Regions from separate parts of the Allobosea sp. 2RAB26 genome, predicted to be linked through region 2. Evidence: predicted binding sites of a transcription regulator. Region 2 holds the regulator's gene; the other holds the start of a gene.
What was found. Region 2 encodes LexA, which represses DNA repair genes until DNA is damaged. Its sites were predicted from a motif close to TGTTCNNNNTGTGTTCNG; they were not measured.

Region 1 (9,655 bases), on a different contig from region 2:
CGGTCTGATGGCTTTCGCGGTGATCGTCTCGCTGTGGACGCCCTACGCACATCCGCGCATCGCCGCGCGCTGGTTCACGCCGTCCAACCTGCTGCTGCTCTGGCCATTCCCGGTCCTGACGGCGTTCTGCGGCTATATGGTCTGGAAGCGGCTGCACGGGCAGCACGAATTCACGCCCTTTGCCTTCACCATCGCGATCTTCCTGCTCTGCTTCCTGGGACTCGCGATCTCGAACTATCCCTATCTGGTGCCCCCGAGCCTGACGATCTGGGATGTGGCCGCAGCGCCGTCCTCCCATATCTTCGTCCTGATCGGCGTCTGCTTCCTGCTGCCGATGATCCTGTTCTACACGGCCTTCGTCTACTGGACCTTCCGCGGCAAGGTGAGGGCCGACAGCGGCTATCACTGAGGTAGCAGGAAGAACCTGGGGAACCACCCGCGCGCGAGCCGGTTGACGAATAGCTTGAGTTCCGGGCCTCTCTCCACGAGATTGCTCGGGACTAGACGGGGACTCCGCCATGCGTTGGGAAGATTATCGCCAGTCCGAGAATCTCGAGGACAGGCGCAATGGCGGCGGCGGCTTCGCGGGGCTTCCCGGCGGGCGCGGCGGTGTCGGCATCGGAACCATGGTCGTGCTCGGCCTTGTCGGCTGGGCGCTCGGGATCGATCCGCGCATCCTGATCGGTGGCGCCGAAATGCTCGGGGTCGGGCGCAGTGCTCCGACCCAGGAGAGCCGCCCGGCCTCAGGCCCGCCGCAGGATGAAATGGGCCGCTTCGTTTCGGCGGTGCTGGCGCAGAACGAAGATATCTGGACCAAGATCCTGCCGCAGCAGGCGAACCGCCGCTACGAACCGCCGAAGCTCGTGCTGTTCTCGCGCATAGATCGCTCGGGGTGCGGCACGGCACAGGCAGCGATGGGGCCGTTCTATTGCCCCGAAGACAAGAAGGTCTATCTCGACCTCTCCTTCTTCCAGGAGATGCAGCGCAAGCTCGGCGGTGGTGGTGACTTCGCCTATGCCTATGTGATCGGCCACGAGGTCGGCCATCACATCCAGAACCTGCTCGGTATCCTGCCCAAGGTGAACCAGCTGCGACAGCGCATCTCGGAGCGCGAATCGAATGCGCTGTCAGTGCGGGTCGAGCTGCAGGCGGACTGCTTCGCCGGCGTCTGGGCGCATAATGTCCAGGCGATGGGCCGAATCGACCAGGGCGATGTCGACGAGGCGATGCGGACGGCGGCGGCCATCGGCGATGACCGGCTGCAGCAAGCCTCGCAAGGCGTGGCCGTGCCCGATTCCTTCACCCACGGCTCGTCGGCGCAACGCACACGCTGGTTCACGACCGGCTTCAAGTCCGGCTCGCTGCAAAGCTGCGATACCTTCCGGACGAACCAGCTTTAGATCATCGGACCCGATCCCGTATCCGGTCCGATCTCACCTCCTGGGGTTGCGTCGGCTTTCCCCGAATACCGCGATCCACCTTTCGGGCCGATGCCTTGCGTCTCAGGATACGGCACGCTCCCGGCGCACCGAGAGACGCCGCGGCGCGGCATTCAGCCGCCCGGCCAGAACCAGTCCCTTCGGCACCACAAGGCCGGCCCGCAGCCGACGCGGGCCGAATGACAGCGCGGCGCGCTCCTTGAGCCCCGCAGCAACCCCGCTCAGCGGCAACAAGGCCGGCCTGTCGGGCGCCAGCAGCAGATGGCGCTCGGTCGCCTGAATCCAGTTTGGCTGCAGGATGTCCCCGGCGCTCAACAGAAGCAGCCAATCGCCGCGCGCCTGTGCGGCACCGGCATGCCAGCTTTCAGGCACGGCCGCCCTGACATAGGTCGCACCCGTCGCATCGGCGAGGCGTTCCACCTCCCCCTCACCATCCGCATCGACGACCACGGCATGGCCGAGGAAACCTTCGGCAACGGCCGGGATCAGCACGGAAAAAGTCGCAGCGAGTGCTCTGGCCGGTCCGTCGGCCCTGATGACGGCTGTAAGCATGGCCCATTGATTATGGCGCAGCGCAACATGCCGCAATCCCGCCACTTGCATTTTGTTCCCTATATGTTCACATTAATGGTCACGGAAACGCCGATTCTTACGGCCCTCTCAGGAACGGCTCAGCGCCATGCAGCAAGCCAGACCCAGTTCGCGACCGATCGCAGCCCAGCCGCTCAGGCGGCATGACGGCGAAACCCTGTCGGCATCCGCGCGTGTCGCTCCGGCCGAGCCCCTCGCCTATGCCGGCCACCGCATCGATCCGGAACGACGGCGCGGGCGCGGGGCAACGATCAATCCAGGCGGACGCTTCGAGACCGAGCAGCGCGTCGCCGAAGATGATGGCTGGGGCTCTCTCGGCGAATTACCAGCCTTCAAGACGGAAGTCGCGATCGAGAAAGCGCGCACGATCATCACGCGGAATGATTCGCCGGATATTTCGTTCGATCGCTCGATCAACCCCTATCGCGGCTGCGAACATGGCTGCGTCTACTGTTTCGCGCGGCCGAGCCATGCCTATCTCGGGCTTTCGCCCGGGCTCGATTTCGAGAGCAAGCTGACAGCCAAGCCCGACGCCGCGCTGCTGCTCGAGAAGGAATTATCGGCACCGTCCTACCAGCCGCGCACCATTGCGATCGGCACCAATACCGACGCCTATCAGCCGATCGAGAAGAAGCTGCGGATCATGCGCTCGATCCTGGAGGTGCTGGCGCGCTTCCGCCACCCGGTCGGCATCGTCACGAAATCGGCACTGGTGCAGCGCGACATCGACATCCTGGCGCCGATGGCAGCGCAGGGCCTCGCCAAGGTCGCGATCTCGGTGACGACGCTCGATCCCAAGATCGCGCGCGGTATGGAGCCGCGCGCCGCCGCGCCGGCGAAGCGGCTGGAGACGATCAAGCGGTTGTCGGATGCCGGCATTCCGGTGACCGTGCTGGTCGCGCCGATCATCCCCGCGATCAACGAGCAGGAAATCGAGCGCATCCTCGACGCCGCCAAGGCCGCCGGGGCGCGCGAGGCCGGTTACGTGCTGCTGCGGCTGCCGCTGGAGGTGAAGGATCTCGTCCAGGACTGGCTGCTGACCCACCATCCAGACAAGCTGCGCCATGTCGTTTCGCTGATCCGCTCGACACGCGGCGGCAAGGATTACGACTCGGCCTGGGGCCAGCGTCAGGTCGGTTCCGGTCCCTATGCCTGGATGATCGGGCGGCGCTTCGAAATGGCGGCCGAACGGCTCGGCTTCAACGCGACGCGATTGCGGTTGCGCAGCGACCTCTTCCTGAAGCCGGAAAAGGAAAAGGCACAGCTCAGCCTGTTCTAGACGACGGCCTTCCGGCATAAGCCCGGCAACGATTTCTTTCCTGGACCGGGCATGGCCGCCGATTTCAGCCGCGAGACGCACGCAATTGAGCAAGGATTCTGGCCGTTGGCCGGCGTCGACGAGGTCGGACGCGGGCCGCTGGCCGGGCCGGTGGTCGCGGCTGCCGTCATTCTCGACCCCGACCTGATTCCGGCTGGCCTCGCCGATTCGAAGGAACTCAGCGCCGCAAGGCGCGAAGCGCTGTTCGGGGAGATCGCCAAAGCCGCGCTCGGTATCGGGATCGGCAGCGTCACAGCGCAGGAGATCGACGCGCTCAACATCAGGCAGGCGACGCTGCTCGCCATGAAGCGCGCGGTTGCCGGTCTGCCTGTCCAGCCGCGGCATGTGCTGGTCGATGGCAACGACCCTCCCACTCTGCCCTGCCCCTGCGATGCGATCATCAAGGGCGACGGCAGCGTGGCCTCGATTGCGGCCGCATCGATCATCGCAAAGGTGACCCGCGACCGGATGATGGCGCGCCTGGCGACGCATTATCCGGCCTATGGTTTTGCCGGGCATGCCGGATATGGCACGGCCGCGCATCGCGCCGCGATACAGACCCACGGCCCGTGCCCGGAGCACCGTTTTTCCTTCGCGCCGATCAAGGGCGTCTGGCGGCGCTGAGCGGTTGTGCGATGCCCGCGACACGTTAGCCGTTTCTTAACACCCGATCCGGATTCAGCTGGTTTGCCAATGCACTAGGCAAAAACTGCAGCCCCAAAACGAGACGCATTTTTTTCAACCCGGAAACCCGGCTTTTACCCTGACTCCCCCAAGATCGCGACTGTTGAAGTTGCGTAAATGGTTCGGCGTCATGGGTACCTCGCGTACCGGGACTGCCAGCGCCGCCGTCCGGATTCAGGTTTCGCGTACCGGACGGCCTGCGCTGCAGTCTCGGATGAAGGCTTCGAGCCTTTCATTTGATCTTCCGCTCGATCAGGTCGTCGTCGGCGACTGCATCGCCGCGCTCGACCGCCTGCCTCCGGCAAGCGTCGACCTCGTCTTCGCGGATCCACCCTACAATCTTCAGCTTGGCGGCGATCTCCGCAGGCCTGACGACAGCCTCGTCGATGCCGTCGACGACGACTGGGACAAGTTCGCCTCCTTCGCCGAGTATGACGCCTTCACGCGAGCCTGGCTGACCGCCTGCCGGCGGGTGCTGAAGCCGGACGGCGCAATGTGGGTGATCGGCTCCTATCACAACATCTTCCGCGTCGGCGCGATCCTGCAGGATCTCGGCTTCTGGATGCTGAACGACATCGTCTGGCGCAAGGCCAACCCGATGCCGAACTTCCGCGGCCGGCGCTTCACCAACGCGCATGAAACACTGATCTGGGCGGCGCGCGGCGAAAGCTCGAAATACACCTTCCATTACGAGGCGTTGAAGGGCGGCAATGACGACCTGCAGATGCGCTCGGACTGGTATCTGCCGCTCTGCACCGGCGAGGAACGTCTGAAGGACGCGTCCGGCGCCAAGGTGCATCCGACTCAAAAGCCGGAGGCCCTGCTGGCCCGCGTCATGCTTTCGGCCAGCAACCCCGGCGACGTGATCCTCGATCCGTTCTTCGGCACCGGCACCACGGGTGCCGTCGCGAAAGCTCTCGGTCGGCGGTTCATCGGCCTTGAACGCGACCCGGTCTATGCCGAGGCGGCGCGCAAGCGCATCGCCGCTGTCCAGCCATTGCCGCCCGAATCGTTCTCCACCGCGCCTTCGAAGCGCAGCGAACCGCGCGTGCCCTTCCTCAGCCTGGTCGAGGCCGGGCTGGTCAAGGCCGGTGAGAGTGTCGTCGACGAGAAACGCCGCCACAAGGCGACGATCCGGGCCGATGGCACGCTGTTGCTTGGCCCGGCTGTCGGCTCGATCCACAAGGTCGGAGCGCTGGCCCAGGGGTTACCCGCCTGCAATGGCTGGACCTTCTGGCATGTCGAGCGCCCGGAAGGGCTGACGCTGCTCGATTCACTGCGCGGCGAGATCAGGGCGCAGATGGCAGCGGCCTGAGCGCCTCGAGCCCTGCCTCGAGCGCTTTCAGGAAGACCGCCGGGAACGGCTCGTCACGGAGCCGCGCCAACGGAGTGAAGCGGGAACCTTGCGGCGCCGGCGTCGCCCGCGGGGCACGCGCGACAAGGACCGTGAGCTCGAGCGGAAAATGGGTGAAGACATGGCGAATGGGCGTTGCCAGCCTGCGCCACTGCGCCGGAAGCGGAGCATCCTGCAAAGCGTCAGCTAGGCGGTAATCCGGGCTCCATTGGCCGGTCGGCACCTCCGCCATGCCTCCAAGCAGCCCCTTGGCCGGGCGCGTCCGCAGCAGAACCGCGCCATCCTCGCGTAGCAGCACGAAGGCAGCCCCGTAGCGGGTTGCCCCGGTCTTCTTCGCCGCCTTCCGCGGAAAGGTCTCCTGTGTCCCCGCCGCCCGTGAGACGCACGGCGCCTGCCACGGACAAATGCCGCAGGCTGGCGAGCGCGGCGTGCAGATCGTGGCGCCGAGATCCATCAGTGCCTGCGCGTAATCGCCCGGTCGTTCCGACGGCAACAGGGCCAGGGTGCGCTCCTTGATCAAGGGCTTGGCCCCCGGCAAAGCATCCTCGATTGCAAAGAGACGGGTCATGACGCGCTCAACATTGCCGTCAACCGCAACCGCTGGCCGGTTGAAGGCAATGGCTGCGACAGCGCCTGCCGTATAAGTTCCGATGCCCGGCAGTTCGCGCAGGCCTTCCTCGGTATCGGGAAAGCGACCCGCGTGCAGCGCCGAGACCGCCTTGGCGCAGGCATGCAGATTGCGAGCCCGCGAGTAATAGCCGAGGCCGGCCCAGGCCTGCATGACATCCTCGCTCGGCGCGTCGGCAAGGGCTCCAACCGTCGGGAACCGTGCCATGAACCGTTCGAAATAGGGCTTCACTGCCGCGATCGTGGTCTGCTGCAGCATGATCTCCGAGACCCAGACGCGATAGGGTTCGGCCCTCTCGCCGGGCAAGGCACGCCAAGGCAGGACACGGCGGTGGCGATCGTACCAGTCCAGGAGATCGGCAGCCTCTGGCACGGGCGGTCGCGTTGCGAGGTTCATGGCCCCGGTTTAGCGTGCCGCCCCCCAACCGCAAGATGCTAACGTCCAAGATGCTAACGTCATTGAGCTCCCGCGATCACATGTCCATATCGCCGGAGAGCCCTTCACCCCGCGACGCTCTCACGATCAAGCGGATCGTGCGCGTGAACCATGCCGGGGAATACGGCGCGATCCGCATCTACTCCGCGCAGATCGCAGTGGCGAAGCGGCTCACGCCCGACATCGTCCCGGCTTTGCAGCAGATGCTCACCGACGAAATCGACCATTGCGCCAGGTTCTATGCGGCCATGCCGGCACGCGGTTCACGTCCCTGCCGGATCATGAAGCTGTGGAGTCTCGGCGGCTCGCTGCTCGGCTTGATGACGGCATTGATGGGGCGACGCGCGATTTGTGTTTGCACCGCAGCGGTGGAAGAGACCGTACACCGTCATCTCGATGAACAAATGCATTTCCTACAGGGCCGAGACGCCGATCTCCACGCCGTCATCAACAGCATCCGCGAGGAAGAGCTGGCGCATCTTCATCATGCCGAAATGCAGCTCGGCAGCGAAGCAAGACACTCGCTGCAGACCATGCTGCAATCCGCCATTGCGATGGTGACCGAAATTCTGATCTGGCTATCGACTTGGGGGGATTCCACCCGCATGACACGCGCGCTGCGGCAAGCGCGCTCGTAACGGCGAACGACCATGTCGACAGCAACGCAAGCCATCCCCGCCCTCGAAACGCGCCGCCTGGTTCTCAAGCCGCTGACGCTCGATGACGCACCAGCGATCCAGGCGCTGTTTCCGCGCTGGGAGATCGTGCGCTATCTCACCAGGCGGGTGCCTTGGCCCTACCCGCCCGACGGCGCGCTCGCCTATCTGCATGAGGTCGCCTTGCCAGCGATGGCACAGGGCACGGAATGGCACTGGAGCCTGCGGCTGAAGAGCGAGCTCGGCCAACTCGTCGGCCTGATCTCGCTCAGGGAGGGCGAGGACGAGAACCGCGGCTTCTGGCTCGGTCTGCCCTGGCAGCGACAAGGGCTGATGAGCGAAGCGGCCGCCGCCGTCACCGATTTCTGGTTCGATGTCCTCGGGCGTTCGGTGCTGCGCGTGCCGAAGGCCGCCGACAACACCGCGTCCCGCCGCATCTCCGAGAGCGGCGGCATGCGCGTCATCCGGACCGAGATGCGCGATTATGTCGGCGGCCGGCATCTTTCGGAAATCTGGGAGATCAGCGCCGAGGAGTGGCGACGTCACCGCAACAGCTGATAGAGCTTCGGCCCTTGTCGCGCCGATGCGCCGGCCCCAGAATAGAGCATGGCTGCCAAACCCCTCGCCGACCTGATCGATGACTGCCTTGCGCCGGCGCTCGCCGCCCAGGGTTTTGCCGGGCGCGCCATCGTCTCGCTCTGGCCGGAGATTGTCGGCGAGCGGCTGGCAGCACGATCGCGGCCGCTCAAGATCGATTGGCCGCGCCGACGCCCGGCGCCCGGCGAGACATCGGAACCGGCGACGCTCGTCGTGCGCGTCGAGGGCGCCTTCGCGCTCGACATGCAACAACTCGGGCCCGTGGTCCTGGAGCGGGTCAACACCCATCTCGGCTGGCGGGCCGTCGGCAAGCTCGTGCTGAAACAGGGCCCGGTCGAGGCCCCGCAGCAGAAACCGGTTCCTCCGCCGCCCGACCCGGCCCTCGTCGGGCGGATCGCCCAGCAGGTCGCCCATATCGAAGACCCGGGGCTCCGGGCCGCGCTGGAACGGCTCGGCCTGGGCGTCGCTCAGAAATCCGCCACCACGAGATGACACGGCTTCGTGAGGAAGCCGTCATTCCCCGCGAACCGATCTTGCCACATTCGTGTTGGCCACTATGGTCCCGACACCGATTTGGCCCCTTAGGATATTGCACGATGACGAACAGGCGACAGCTTCTGACCGGCGCGGCCGGGATCGCAGCCGCCGCGATGCTGGGTTCCGCTCCGGCCCGGGCGCAATCCGCGACTGCCGACCTCGCTGTCGCCGGCCCGCTGGGCGATGTCTGGCTCGGCAAGCCCGACGCCAAGGTCACCATCATCGAATACGCCTCGCTGACCTGCAGCCATTGCGCGAGCTTCCACCGCGATACCTGGCCGGCGCTGAAGGCGAAATATATCGACACCGGCAAGGCGCGCTTCACCCTGCGCGAATTCCCGCTCGATCCGCTGGCGACGGCGGGCTTCATGCTGGCTCGCTGCAACGGCAACGACAAATACTACCCGATGTCGGATCTGCTGTTCGATCAGCAGCGCAACTGGGCTTTCACCGAGAAGCCGGTCGATGCGCTGGCCGCGATGGTGAAGCAGGCCGGTTTCACACAGGAATCTTTTGAAGCCTGCTTGAAACGGCAGGATATCTATGACGCCGTCACGCAAGTGAAGGATCGCGGGGCCAAGGCTGGCGTCGACTCGACGCCGACCTTCTTCATCAACGGGCAAAAGCGTGCAGGTGCGCTTTCGATCGCGGAATTCGACAAGATCCTCGAGCCGCTGCTGGCCGGCTAAGCCCACGCGCCATCCTGCCACCCTGGACGATGAGGCGCGTCGATGCATCTGACGCGCCTCAAGCTGACCGGCTTCAAGACCTTCGTCGAGCCGTCCGAGTTCCTGATCGAGCCAGGCCTGACGGGAATCGTCGGCCCCAATGGCTGCGGCAAGTCCAATCTCGTCGAAGCCCTGCGCTGGGTGATGGGCGAGAGTTCGTTCAAGAACATGCGCGCGTCCGGCATGGACGACGTCATCTTCGCCGGATCCTCCGAACGTCCCGGCCGCAACATGGCCGAAGTCGCGCTCACCCTCGACAATAGCGACCGCAAGGCTCCCGCGGCCTTCAACGATACCGATGTCCTCGAAGTGACCCGCCGGATCGAGCGCGAGGAAGGCTCGACCTATCGCGTCAATGGCAAAGAGGTGCGCGCCCGCGACGTGCAACTGCTCTTTGCCGATGCGGCGACCGGAGCCCGCTCGCCGGCCCTGGTGCGGCAGGGGCAGATCAGCGAACTGATCGCCGCCAAGCCGCAATCGCGTCGCCGCATCCTTGAAGACGCCGCCGGCATCGCGGGCCTGTACAGCCGCCGACACGAGGCCGAACTCCGACTCAGGGGGGCGGAAGAAAATCTGACGCGGCTGGAAGACGTGCTTGGCGAGATCGGCACGCAGGTCGACGCCTTGCAGCGGCAGGCGCGGCAGGCCGGGCGCTATCGCAGCCTTGCCGCCGACATCCGCCGCGTCG
Region 2 (9,655 bases):
GCACCGCGAAGCACATGCGCAGGAAATTCGAAGTGTAGTCCAGCGAGTTCAGCGGATACACGAAGGGCTGGCCGATCGTGTACTTGAAGGCCATCGCAGCCAGCGTCGGCAGCTTGGCGATCATCCGCATCGACGCGATCATGCGCTGCTGCGGGTCCGAGATGTCGGTCGAGTCGTGATAGAAGGCCGACATCGCGCCGACCGAGGCCACCAGCACCGCCATCGGATGCGCATCGCGGCGGAAGCCCTGGAAGAAGCGGGCCATCTGCTCGTGCACCATGGTGTGGCGCGTCACGCGGTAGTCGAAATCCGCCTTCTGCGCCGCGGTCGGCAGGTCGCCGTAAAGCAAGAGATAGCAGGTCTCGAGAAAGTCGCCATGCTCGGCAAGCTGCTCGATCGGATAGCCGCGATGGAGCAGAACGCCCTCGTCGCCATCGATATAGGTGATCTCCGACTCGCAGCTCGCGGTCGAGGTGAAGCCGGGGTCATAGGTGAACATCCCGGTTTGTGCGTAGAGCTTGCTGATGTCGATGACGGATGGGCCGATCGATCCGGTCTTGACCGTCAGGTCGACGGTCTTGCCGTCCACACTCAGCTGGCTGTTGGTTCCGCTCATCGATACCGATCCTTTCAGGCTCGCTGCTGATCAATCTTCGTTCCATCCGAGCCGGCATGAATGGGTGCCGGAACGGCAATCATCATCCGAGTGGCTCTGCGTAACGGCCATGTGACGGGATTGCAGGCAAAGGAAGGTACATCCGACTGATATTAAAGCAATATTCATACCGGGGCGCCGCTTCGGACACCCTCGGCATATGCGGCGTCACTAGCCCATTTGCCCCTGGGGTTCAACCAATCACAAAGGCGGGGCTGCCCCGCCTTTGATCACGTTTGATCGCTGAGACGAGCGAGCGTTTCCTCGCGGCCGAGCACCGCCATCACATCGAACAGGCCGGGCGACTGGCTCCGTCCGGTGAGTGCGGCCCGCAGCGGCTGCGCCACCTGTCCGAGCTTGAGAGCCTGTTCTTCGGCGAAGGCGCGGACCGCGGCCTCGAGCGGAGCCGGTGTCCAGTCGTTCACCGCGGCAAGCTTCTCTGCCAGGCTGGGCATGCGCTGGCGCGCGCCCTCGTCCAGCAGCGTCGCCGCCTTCTGATCGAGTGCGAGCGGACGCTTGGCAAAAAGATAGGAGGCGCTGTCGAGCAGCTCGATCAGCGTCTTGGCTCGCTCCTTCAGTCCCGGCATCGCAGCAAGAAGCTTGGCTTCGAGAACCGGATCGAGCTCGGGGCCGAGGCCGTGCGCGGGGCCGATTTCCGGCAGGATGCTCTTCAGTGCATCAAGCAGGTCACGGTCATCTGACTGGCGCATGTAGAGCCCGTTCAGGCTCTCCAGCTTCGCGTAGTCGAAGCGTGCCGGGGAACGGCCGATCGAGGAAAGATTGAACAGCGAGACCATCTCTTCGGTCGAGAAGATCTCCTGGTCGCCATGGCTCCAGCCCAGCCGGAGGAGGTAGTTGCGCAGGGCCACCGGCAGATAGCCCATGGAACGATAGGCATCGACCCCGAGCGCGCCATGGCGCTTGGAGAGCTTCGCGCCGTCCGCCCCATGGATCAGCGGGATATGCGACATGCTCGGCACGCGCCAGCCCATCGCCTGGTAGATCTGGGTCTGGCGGGCGGCGTTGGTGAGATGGTCGTCGCCACGGATGACATGGGTCACGGCCATGTCATGGTCATCCACGACGACAGCGAGCATATAGGTCGGGTTGCCGTCGGAACGCAGCAGCACGAGGTCGTCGAGATTCTCGTTCTGCCAGACGACGCGGCCCTGCACCTCGTCCTCGACCACCGTCTCGCCGGTCTGCGGCGCGCGCAGGCGGATGACCGGCTTCACGCCGGCCGGAGCGGTCGCCGGATCGCGATCGCGCCAGCGTCCGTCATAGCGCATGGGACGGCCCTCGGCGCGCGCCTTCTCGCGCATCTCCTCGAGTTCCTGTGGCGTCGCATAGCAATAATAGGCCTTGCCGGCGGCGAGCATCTGCTCGGCGACCTCGCGGTGCCGGGCCGCACGGGCGAACTGGTAGACGGTCTCGCCGTCCCAATCGAGGCCGAGCCAGGACAGGCCGTCGAGAATCGCCGCGATGGCCGGCTCGGTCGAGCGTTCGCGGTCGGTGTCCTCGATGCGCAGCAGCATCTTGCCGCCATGGCGACGGGCATAGAGCCAGTTGAACAGCGCGGTACGCGCGCCGCCGATATGCAGGAATCCGGTTGGAGACGGCGCGAAGCGCGTAACGACCGCATCACTCATGAAAGGCAGGCTCCGGCAGGACGGGAAATGAGGCCGACAGAGCGGCAGAGGAACAAGACGTCGATGGGACATGACAACCGACGCCGCCCCTGTAACATGCTGATGGGGCCGACGTTAAGCGCAAGATCGCATCTGGTTGGCTGCCCGAGGGACGGCCTATGCGCGATGCGCCGCCAGACCCGAGCCGGCTGCGCGGCGCGCGTGTTCGCGCCGTACCATTCCGCATTCCGGAGATACGGTTTCAGGACGCTGCCATTCGGTTGCTTCTCGCCGAATGGCGCGCGCGTTTCCTGGGCGCCATCGCGCTCGAGGCCGGACGCAGAAGGCTGTTCCTCTGGCTGCCGGTGCTGATGGGAGCCGGCATCCTGCTCTATTTCGCGGCTGATCGCGAGCCATCCCTCTGGGTCCCGCTCTCCGGCTTTGGTATCTCCGCTGCGATGGCAGCGCTGTCGCGCGCCCGACGCCCGGTCATGCTCGCTTGCGTCGGCCTTGCTGCCATCTTCGCCGGCTTTGGTGCCGCGGCCTGGCGCACGGCGACGATCGCAGCACCGATGCTCGATCGAATGCGCGTGGGACAACTCACCGGCTTTGTCGAATCGGTCGAGGCGCGCGACGCCGGCGCGCGCCTCGTGATCCTGGTGACCGGCATTGCCGGGGTGGAGCCTGAACGCCTGCCACGGCGGGTTCGGGTCAACGTCAAAGGTGGTTCGGTTTCGCCGGGCGATCACATCGCTGCCGTCGCGCGCCTCCTGCCGCCGCCCGGTCCAGTGCGACCAGGTGGCTACGACTTCGGGCGCGACGCCTTCTTCCGAGGGCTTGGTGCAGTCGGGACCATCCCCGGAAAGATCGCGCTCGCCCCACCACCCTCGCAGCCACCGCTCGAGCTTCAGATACGCGCGACGGTCGACCGGGCGCGCAATGCGCTGACGGAGCGCATCGCCGGGATCGGGGGAGGGCAGGCTGGCGCGATGGCGGCGTCGCTGGTTACTGGCAAGCGCGGCCTCATCACGGAGGCGACCAATATCGACCTGCGCGCGGCCGGAATCTATCATATCATCTCCATCTCGGGCCTTCACATGGTGCTGGCCTCCGCCACGATCTTCGGCCTGGTCCGTGGCCTGCTGGCGCTATCGCAAACGCTGGCATTGCGCTGGCCCATAAAGAAACTCGCCGCCCTGGCCGCGATGCTCGGCGCCACGGCCTATTGCATCTTCTCGGGAGCCGAGGTCGCGACGGTGCGCTCGCTGATCATGACATTGGTCATGCTCGGTGCGATCCTCGTCGATCGCCCGGCGCTCAGCATGCGCAATCTGGCTCTCGCTGCGATGATCGTTCTGCTGCGCGAGCCCGACGCGCTGCTTGGTCCAAGCTTCCAGATGTCCTTTGGCGCTGTCGCGGCGCTGATCGCCTTTGCCGAGCGCTGGGAGGATCGCGGCCAGTCCGAGGCGCCGGCGAACCTGCCTTGGCCGCTACGGCCGATCTGGATCGCGGTGGTCGGGCTCACGGTCACGACCGTGCTGGCGACGGTCGCAACCGCACCGTTCGGTGCCTATCACTTCCAGACCTTCAACCCCTTCGGTCTGCTCGGCAATGCGCTCGCCTTGCCCTTCGTTTCCCTGATCGTCATGCCTGCCGCTGTCTTCGGCGTGCTCGCCTATCCTTTCGGCCTGGATTGGCTGGCTTGGGCGCTCATGGGAGTCGCTTCGGATTATGTGCTGCAATCCGCGCGCTGGGTTGCGGGATTCGACCACTCCGCAGTGATCATTCCTGCATTCGGGGCCGCGGCGCTCGCATGCTTTGCCGCCGCGCTCCTCTGGATCACGCTCTGGACGACACCGCTGCGCTTCCTGGCCGTCGCCCCCCTGATCGCGGGACTGCTCGTGGCAGCGAAGCCCGACAGGCCCGACATCCTGATCGAACGCGATGGTTCCGGCATCCTGGTCCGCGGGGGCGATGGTCGCATGATCCTGGCGGGGCATCCGAGCCGCTTCGTGCTGCAGCAATGGCTGAACGCAGATGGCGACAATCGCCGGCCTGACGACAACAGCCTGCGGGAAGGCGCGGCCTGCGACACGTTGGGTTGTGTCGTCCGCAGCAAGGATGGACGAAGCGTTGCCTTTGCACGTGATCGCCTGGCCATCGTCGAGGACTGTCGGCGCGCCGATCTCGTCATCACGCCGATTCCGTGGAACGCTCCGTGCGCAGCACGACTGATCGACCGCAGGGCATTGTCGCGCCATGGCGCGACCGCCCTTGTCGGCAACAAGGGCGGCTGGCGTGCCCATCTATCAGAGCAGGATGGTGTCGATCGTCCCTGGAGCCGCAAGCGGGAGCGGCCTGCAAGCACGCCGGCTTTGCCGCTGGCGGCTGTCGAAGAACACGAGCCGCTTCAGTAGCGCCGCATCAGGTTGACCAGGCGGCCCTGAATCTTGACTCGGTCCGGTCCCAGCACCCTTGTCTCATAGGCGGGATTGGCAGCCTCGAGCGCGATCGAGGAGCCGCGCTTGCGCAGTCGCTTCAGCGTTGCTTCCTCGTCATCGATCAGAGCCACGACGATATCCCCGGTATTGGCCGTGTCCTGACGCTTGATCACCACCGTATCGCCGTCGAGAATGCCGGCTTCCACCATCGAGTCGCCGCGAACCTCGAGGGCAAAATGTTCACCGGGGCCAAGCATGTCGGCAGGTAGTGCCACGCTATGGCTGCGGCTCTGGATGGCGGAAATCGGTGTACCGGCGGCAATCCGCCCCATGACCGGAATCGCAACCGTGGAGCGCACATCTTCGTCCGGGGGCGGTGCGATCGGCCGGACCTTGCCAAGCCCCCCCTGGACGACGGAGGGGCTGAACCGTCCGCGCGTCGCCTGAGGGCCGCCGGCCCCTTCGGGCAGCTTTATGATCTCCAGCGCTCGGGCTCGATTGGGAAGGCGGCGAATGAACCCGCGCTCCTCCAGCGCCATGATCAGGCGATGGATACCGGACTTGGAGCGCAGATCGAGCGCGTCCTTCATCTCGTCGAAGGAGGGGGGCACCCCTGTCTCGCGCAGGCGTTCCTGGATGAAACGAAGCAGTTCGAACTGTTTGCGTGTCAGCATGGTTCCCGCCGGCGCTCTTTGTATGGAATCGAAACAAAGCACGAACACCATACAGGTTCGCGTTGTGTTCCGCAAGCGCGCTCAGCGTAGGCGGATGATCCGGCAGTTGTCGCCTTTGTTTGCCGGCGCAGCAAACGATTCGCGAATGAGCAGCGCGTCGGCGCGGGCAAGAGTGGCCAGCATCGATGAATCCTGCTTGGCGAAGGGCGTTGCCAGCCATCCTTCCGGAGTGAGCGTCAGTTCCGACCTCATATAGTCCCGCCGCTCATCATTTGCCGGCAAATTTCTTCCGACGATTGCAGGCTCACTCAGATCGCGTTCGGGTTCCGGTACGCCCAGGAGGGTCCTGAGCAGCGGTACGACGAAGAGATGCCCGCAGACGATGGACGAGACGGGGTTTCCGGGCAGGCCGAGCGCGACCATGCGGCCGAGGCGGCCCATCATCATCGGCTTGCCCGGCCGCATGGCGATCTTCCAGAAGCCGAGCGCCATGCCTTGACCGATCAACGCTGCCTGGACGAGATCGTGCTCACCTACCGAGGCTCCTCCGAGGGTGATCAGCACATCGGCATCGGCCTTTCGTGCCTGGCCAATCTTGTCGGCGAGATCGGCATGATCATCGCGGGCAATCCCGAGATCGAGCGCCGTGCCGCCGGCCTGCTCGACCAGCGCGGCGAGCGCAAAACTGTTGGACGCGACGATTTGGTCGGGTCCAACCGGCTCGCCGGGCTGGACAAGTTCGTCGCCGGTCGCGAGGATCGCGACCAGTGGCTTGCGACGCACAGTGAGCATGGGGTGGCCCATGGCTGCCGCGAGGCCGAGGCTCGCACTGTCGAGCCGGCTGCCGGCGAGAAGCAACACTTCGCCCTCGGAGAAGTCCAATCCTGCCTGACGAACGAACTTGCCGCGCTCGGCGCCCTCGCGCACGCGGATCGTCGCAGTGCCGACGCCGTCCGCATTCTCCTGAATCAGGATCGTATCGGCGCCCTCCGGAATCGGAGCACCGGTGAAGATGCGAACAGCCTCATTGGAGCGGACCATCCCTGAGAAGGAACGACCGGCAGCCGATTCGCCGATGACACGCAATTCATTTGCCGGCGCAATATCGTCTGCGCGAACGGCGTATCCGTCCATTGCGGAGTTGGCAAAGGGGGGCTGGGTCCGAAGCGCCTGCAGGTCGGCGGCGAGCACGCGCCCTGCGCAATGTGCGAGTGGCAGGGTTTCTGATGGTGTCGGTGCCGGAACGCTGTCGATCAGCGCCTTCAGGGCGACGGGGACGGGCGTGAGGCTCATCGCGCAGTTTCCGGGAGATCGAAGGTGCCGGATTTTCCACCTGACTTGTGGACGAGCCTGATGCCTTCGATCCGCATCGCCCGGTCGACCGCCTTGACCATGTCGTAAACTGTGAGGCAGGCGACGCCGACGGCGGTTAACGCCTCCATCTCGACTCCGGTCTGTCCCTTCATCTTGACCTCAGCGCTCACGCGCACCCCGGGCAATGTCTCGTCCAGGGTGAGGTCTACGCTGATCTTGCTGATCAGCAGCGGGTGACAGAGCGGGATCAGTTCATGCGTGCGCTTGGCGGCCATGATTCCAGCCAGGCGCGCCGTGCCAAGCACGTCGCCCTTCTTGGCGTCGCCATCGCGCACGATCGCCAGAGTCCCGGGCTGCATGACGACACAGCCCTCGGCGACAGCGATGCGCGAGGTCTCCTTCTTGTCGCCAACATCGACCATATGGGCCTGGCCGCTGGCGTCGAGATGGCTGAGCTTGCTCATGCTGCGCTGCGCGCAGAACCGGTCAGGAGATCACGGGTCGCAGCGGCGACATCGTCCTGCCGCATCAGGCTCTCGCCGACGAGGAAGGTGTTGACGCCGGCGCGCTGCAACCGTGCGATGTCGGCATGACTGAAGATGCCGCTCTCGCCAACGATGATGCGGTCCGCGGGGACGCGCGGTGCAAGTCTCTCGGTGACGGCGAGATCGACGGCAAAGCTGCGAAGGTCGCGATTGTTGATGCCGAGCAAGGGGCTGTCGAGCTCGAGGGCACGATCGAGCTCAGCTTCGTTGTGAACCTCGACCAGCACGTCGATGCCGAGTGACTTTGCCGTCTCGTTCAGCGCGCGGGCTGTCCCGTCATCGACGCCGGCCATGATGATCAGGATACAGTCGGCGCCCCAGGCGCGAGCCTCGAAGACCTGATAGGGGTCATAGAGGAAATCCTTGCGCAGGGCGGGCAGGCCGCTTGCCGTGCGCGCCTGCTGCAGGAATTCCGGCTGTCCCTGGAAAGAGGGGGCATCGGTCAGTACGGACAGGCAGGCCGCGCCGCCATCGGCATAGGCGCGTGCCAGCGATGGCGGGTCGAAATCGGCGCGGATGAGCCCCTTGGACGGGCTGGCCTTCTTGATCTCGGCGATCAATGCAGGCTTGCCGGCCGCGTGTTTCGCGGCAAGCGCGGCCGTGAAGCCACGCACGGGGCCGGCAGCCAGGGCGCGCTGCTCGATCTCAGCCTGGGAAACCGCGGCCTTGGCAGCGGCGATCTCCTGGCGCTTATAGGCCTCGATGCGGGCGAGGATGTCGCTCATGACGTCCTCACGCGTTCGAGCTGGCGATAAGTGCGGTCAGCGTCGCCTTGGCCCTGCCGCTGTCGATCGCCGAGGTCGCGCGGGCGAGGCCGTCGCGCAGATCACCGGCCTGACCGGCCACGACGAGCGCGGCGGCGGCATTGAAGGCCGCGATATCGCGGAAGGGCGTCTTCTTGCCGTCGAGAACCGCGCGGAGCGCCTCGGCATTCTGCGCCGGTTCACCGCCGCGCAGATCCTCGGGCTTTGCACGGGCCAGGCCGACATCGTCCGGGCTAATCGAGAAACTCTCGATCTTGCCCTTGTCGAGCGCGACGACGCGGGTCGGGCCGGTGGTGGTGATCTCGTCAAGGCCGTCAGAGCCGTTCACGGCCCAGATGCGGTCGGAGCCCAGAGCAGACAGCACGCGCACCATCGGCTCGAGCCAGGTCTCTGAGAAGGCGCCGACGAGCTGCCTCTTAACACCGGCCGGGTTGGAGAGCGGCCCGAGCAGGTTGAAGATGGTGCGTGTGCCGAGTTCTGTGCGCACCGGCGCTACATGCCGCATCGAGGCGTGATGGGTCGGCGCGAACATGAAGCCGACGCCGGCCTCGGCGATGCAGCGCTCCGTGCCCGCGGGCTCGAGCCCCACCTTGACGCCGAGCGCGGTGAGCACGTCGGCCGCTCCGGAACGTGAAGAGGCGGCGCGATTGCCATGCTTGGCGACCGGCACGCCGCAGGACGCGGTGATGATCGCGGCCAGCGTCGAGACGTTATAGGAGCCCGAAGCGTCGCCGCCGGTTCCGACGATGTCGATTGCGCCGGCCGGTGCTTTTACCGGCAGCATCTTGCCGCGCATGGCGCTGACCGCGCCGGCGATCTCCTCGACGGTCTCGCCACGGACGCGCAGCGCCATCAAGAAGGCGGCCGCCTGCGCATTGGTGACCTCGCCGGACAGGATGGTGTCAAAGGCATCGCGCGCCTCCTCGCGGGAGAGTGAGGCGCCGGTCGCCACCTTGGCGATGAAGGGTTTGAAATCGTCCATGGGTTCTTCGACGTCAGGCTGTTTCGGTAAGGGCGGCACGGTCCTGTGTCTGCGACCATCGTTCCGCCAGGCCGAGGAAATTGCGCAGGATCGTCGCACCCTGTTCGGAGGCGATGCTCTCGGGGTGAAACTGTACGCCATGCACCGGCAGGGAGCGGTGCGAGAGCGCCATGATTTGCCCGTCTTCCGTCGCGGCTTCGATCTCGAGCTCGGTCGGGCAGCTTTCTCGTGCCACGATGAGCGAGTGATAGCGCGTCGCCTGGATCGGCCCGTTGATGCCGTGAAAGAGGCCGCGGGCGTGATGGCCAATGGTCGAGATCTTGCCGTGCATCGGCAGCGGCGCGCGCACGATCTCGCCACCGAAGGCCTGACCGATGGTCTGCAGGCCGAGGCAAACGCCAAAGATCGGCTTCCTGTCGGCCCCCTGGCGTACGAGGTCAAGGCAGATGCCGGCCTCGTTGGGGGTGCAGGGGCCTGGCGACAATACGATCGCGTCATGCCCTCCGCCCAACGCCTCTTCGACGGCAAGGGCATCGTTGCGGCGAACCTCGACCTCCGCCCCAAGCCCGCCGATCAGGTGGACAAGGTTCCAGGTGAAGCTGTCGTAATTGTCGATCAGCAGGATACGCATTGCCGCTAACGAGATCTCCGG

Region 1: a site for LexA is predicted at 2,045-2,062, ahead of AB4118_RS06205 (PA0069 family radical SAM protein). Genes of this name have one in related genera too.

Annotation. Positions count from the first base shown of each region.
Region 1 covers NZ_JBFRGS010000003.1:96,102-105,756, reverse strand. The annotation lists gene cydB (cytochrome d ubiquinol oxidase subunit II) at 1-409, shown strand, start outside; gene ypfJ (KPN_02809 family neutral zinc metallopeptidase) at 519-1,400, shown strand; gene AB4118_RS06210 (glycosyltransferase family A protein) at 1,503-1,991, opposite strand; gene AB4118_RS06205 (PA0069 family radical SAM protein) at 2,119-3,309, shown strand; gene rnhB (ribonuclease HII) at 3,361-3,972, shown strand; gene AB4118_RS06195 (site-specific DNA-methyltransferase) at 4,163-5,347, shown strand; gene mutY (A/G-specific adenine glycosylase) at 5,322-6,410, opposite strand; gene AB4118_RS06185 (demethoxyubiquinone hydroxylase family protein) at 6,491-7,087, shown strand; gene AB4118_RS06180 (GNAT family N-acetyltransferase) at 7,100-7,663, shown strand; gene AB4118_RS06175 (DUF721 domain-containing protein) at 7,712-8,194, shown strand; gene AB4118_RS06170 (DsbA family protein) at 8,299-8,928, shown strand; gene smc (chromosome segregation protein SMC) at 8,971-9,655, shown strand, end outside.
Region 2 covers NZ_JBFRGS010000012.1:71,845-81,499, reverse strand. The annotation lists gene gltA (citrate synthase) at 1-616, opposite strand, end outside; gene gltX (glutamate--tRNA ligase) at 886-2,304, opposite strand; gene AB4118_RS22315 (ComEC/Rec2 family competence protein) at 2,463-4,700, shown strand; gene lexA (transcriptional repressor LexA) at 4,694-5,398, opposite strand; gene AB4118_RS22305 (molybdopterin molybdotransferase MoeA) at 5,480-6,691, opposite strand; gene moaC (cyclic pyranopterin monophosphate synthase MoaC) at 6,688-7,176, opposite strand; gene trpC (indole-3-glycerol phosphate synthase TrpC) at 7,173-7,982, opposite strand; gene trpD (anthranilate phosphoribosyltransferase) at 7,990-9,003, opposite strand; gene AB4118_RS22285 (anthranilate synthase component II) at 9,017-9,655, opposite strand, start outside.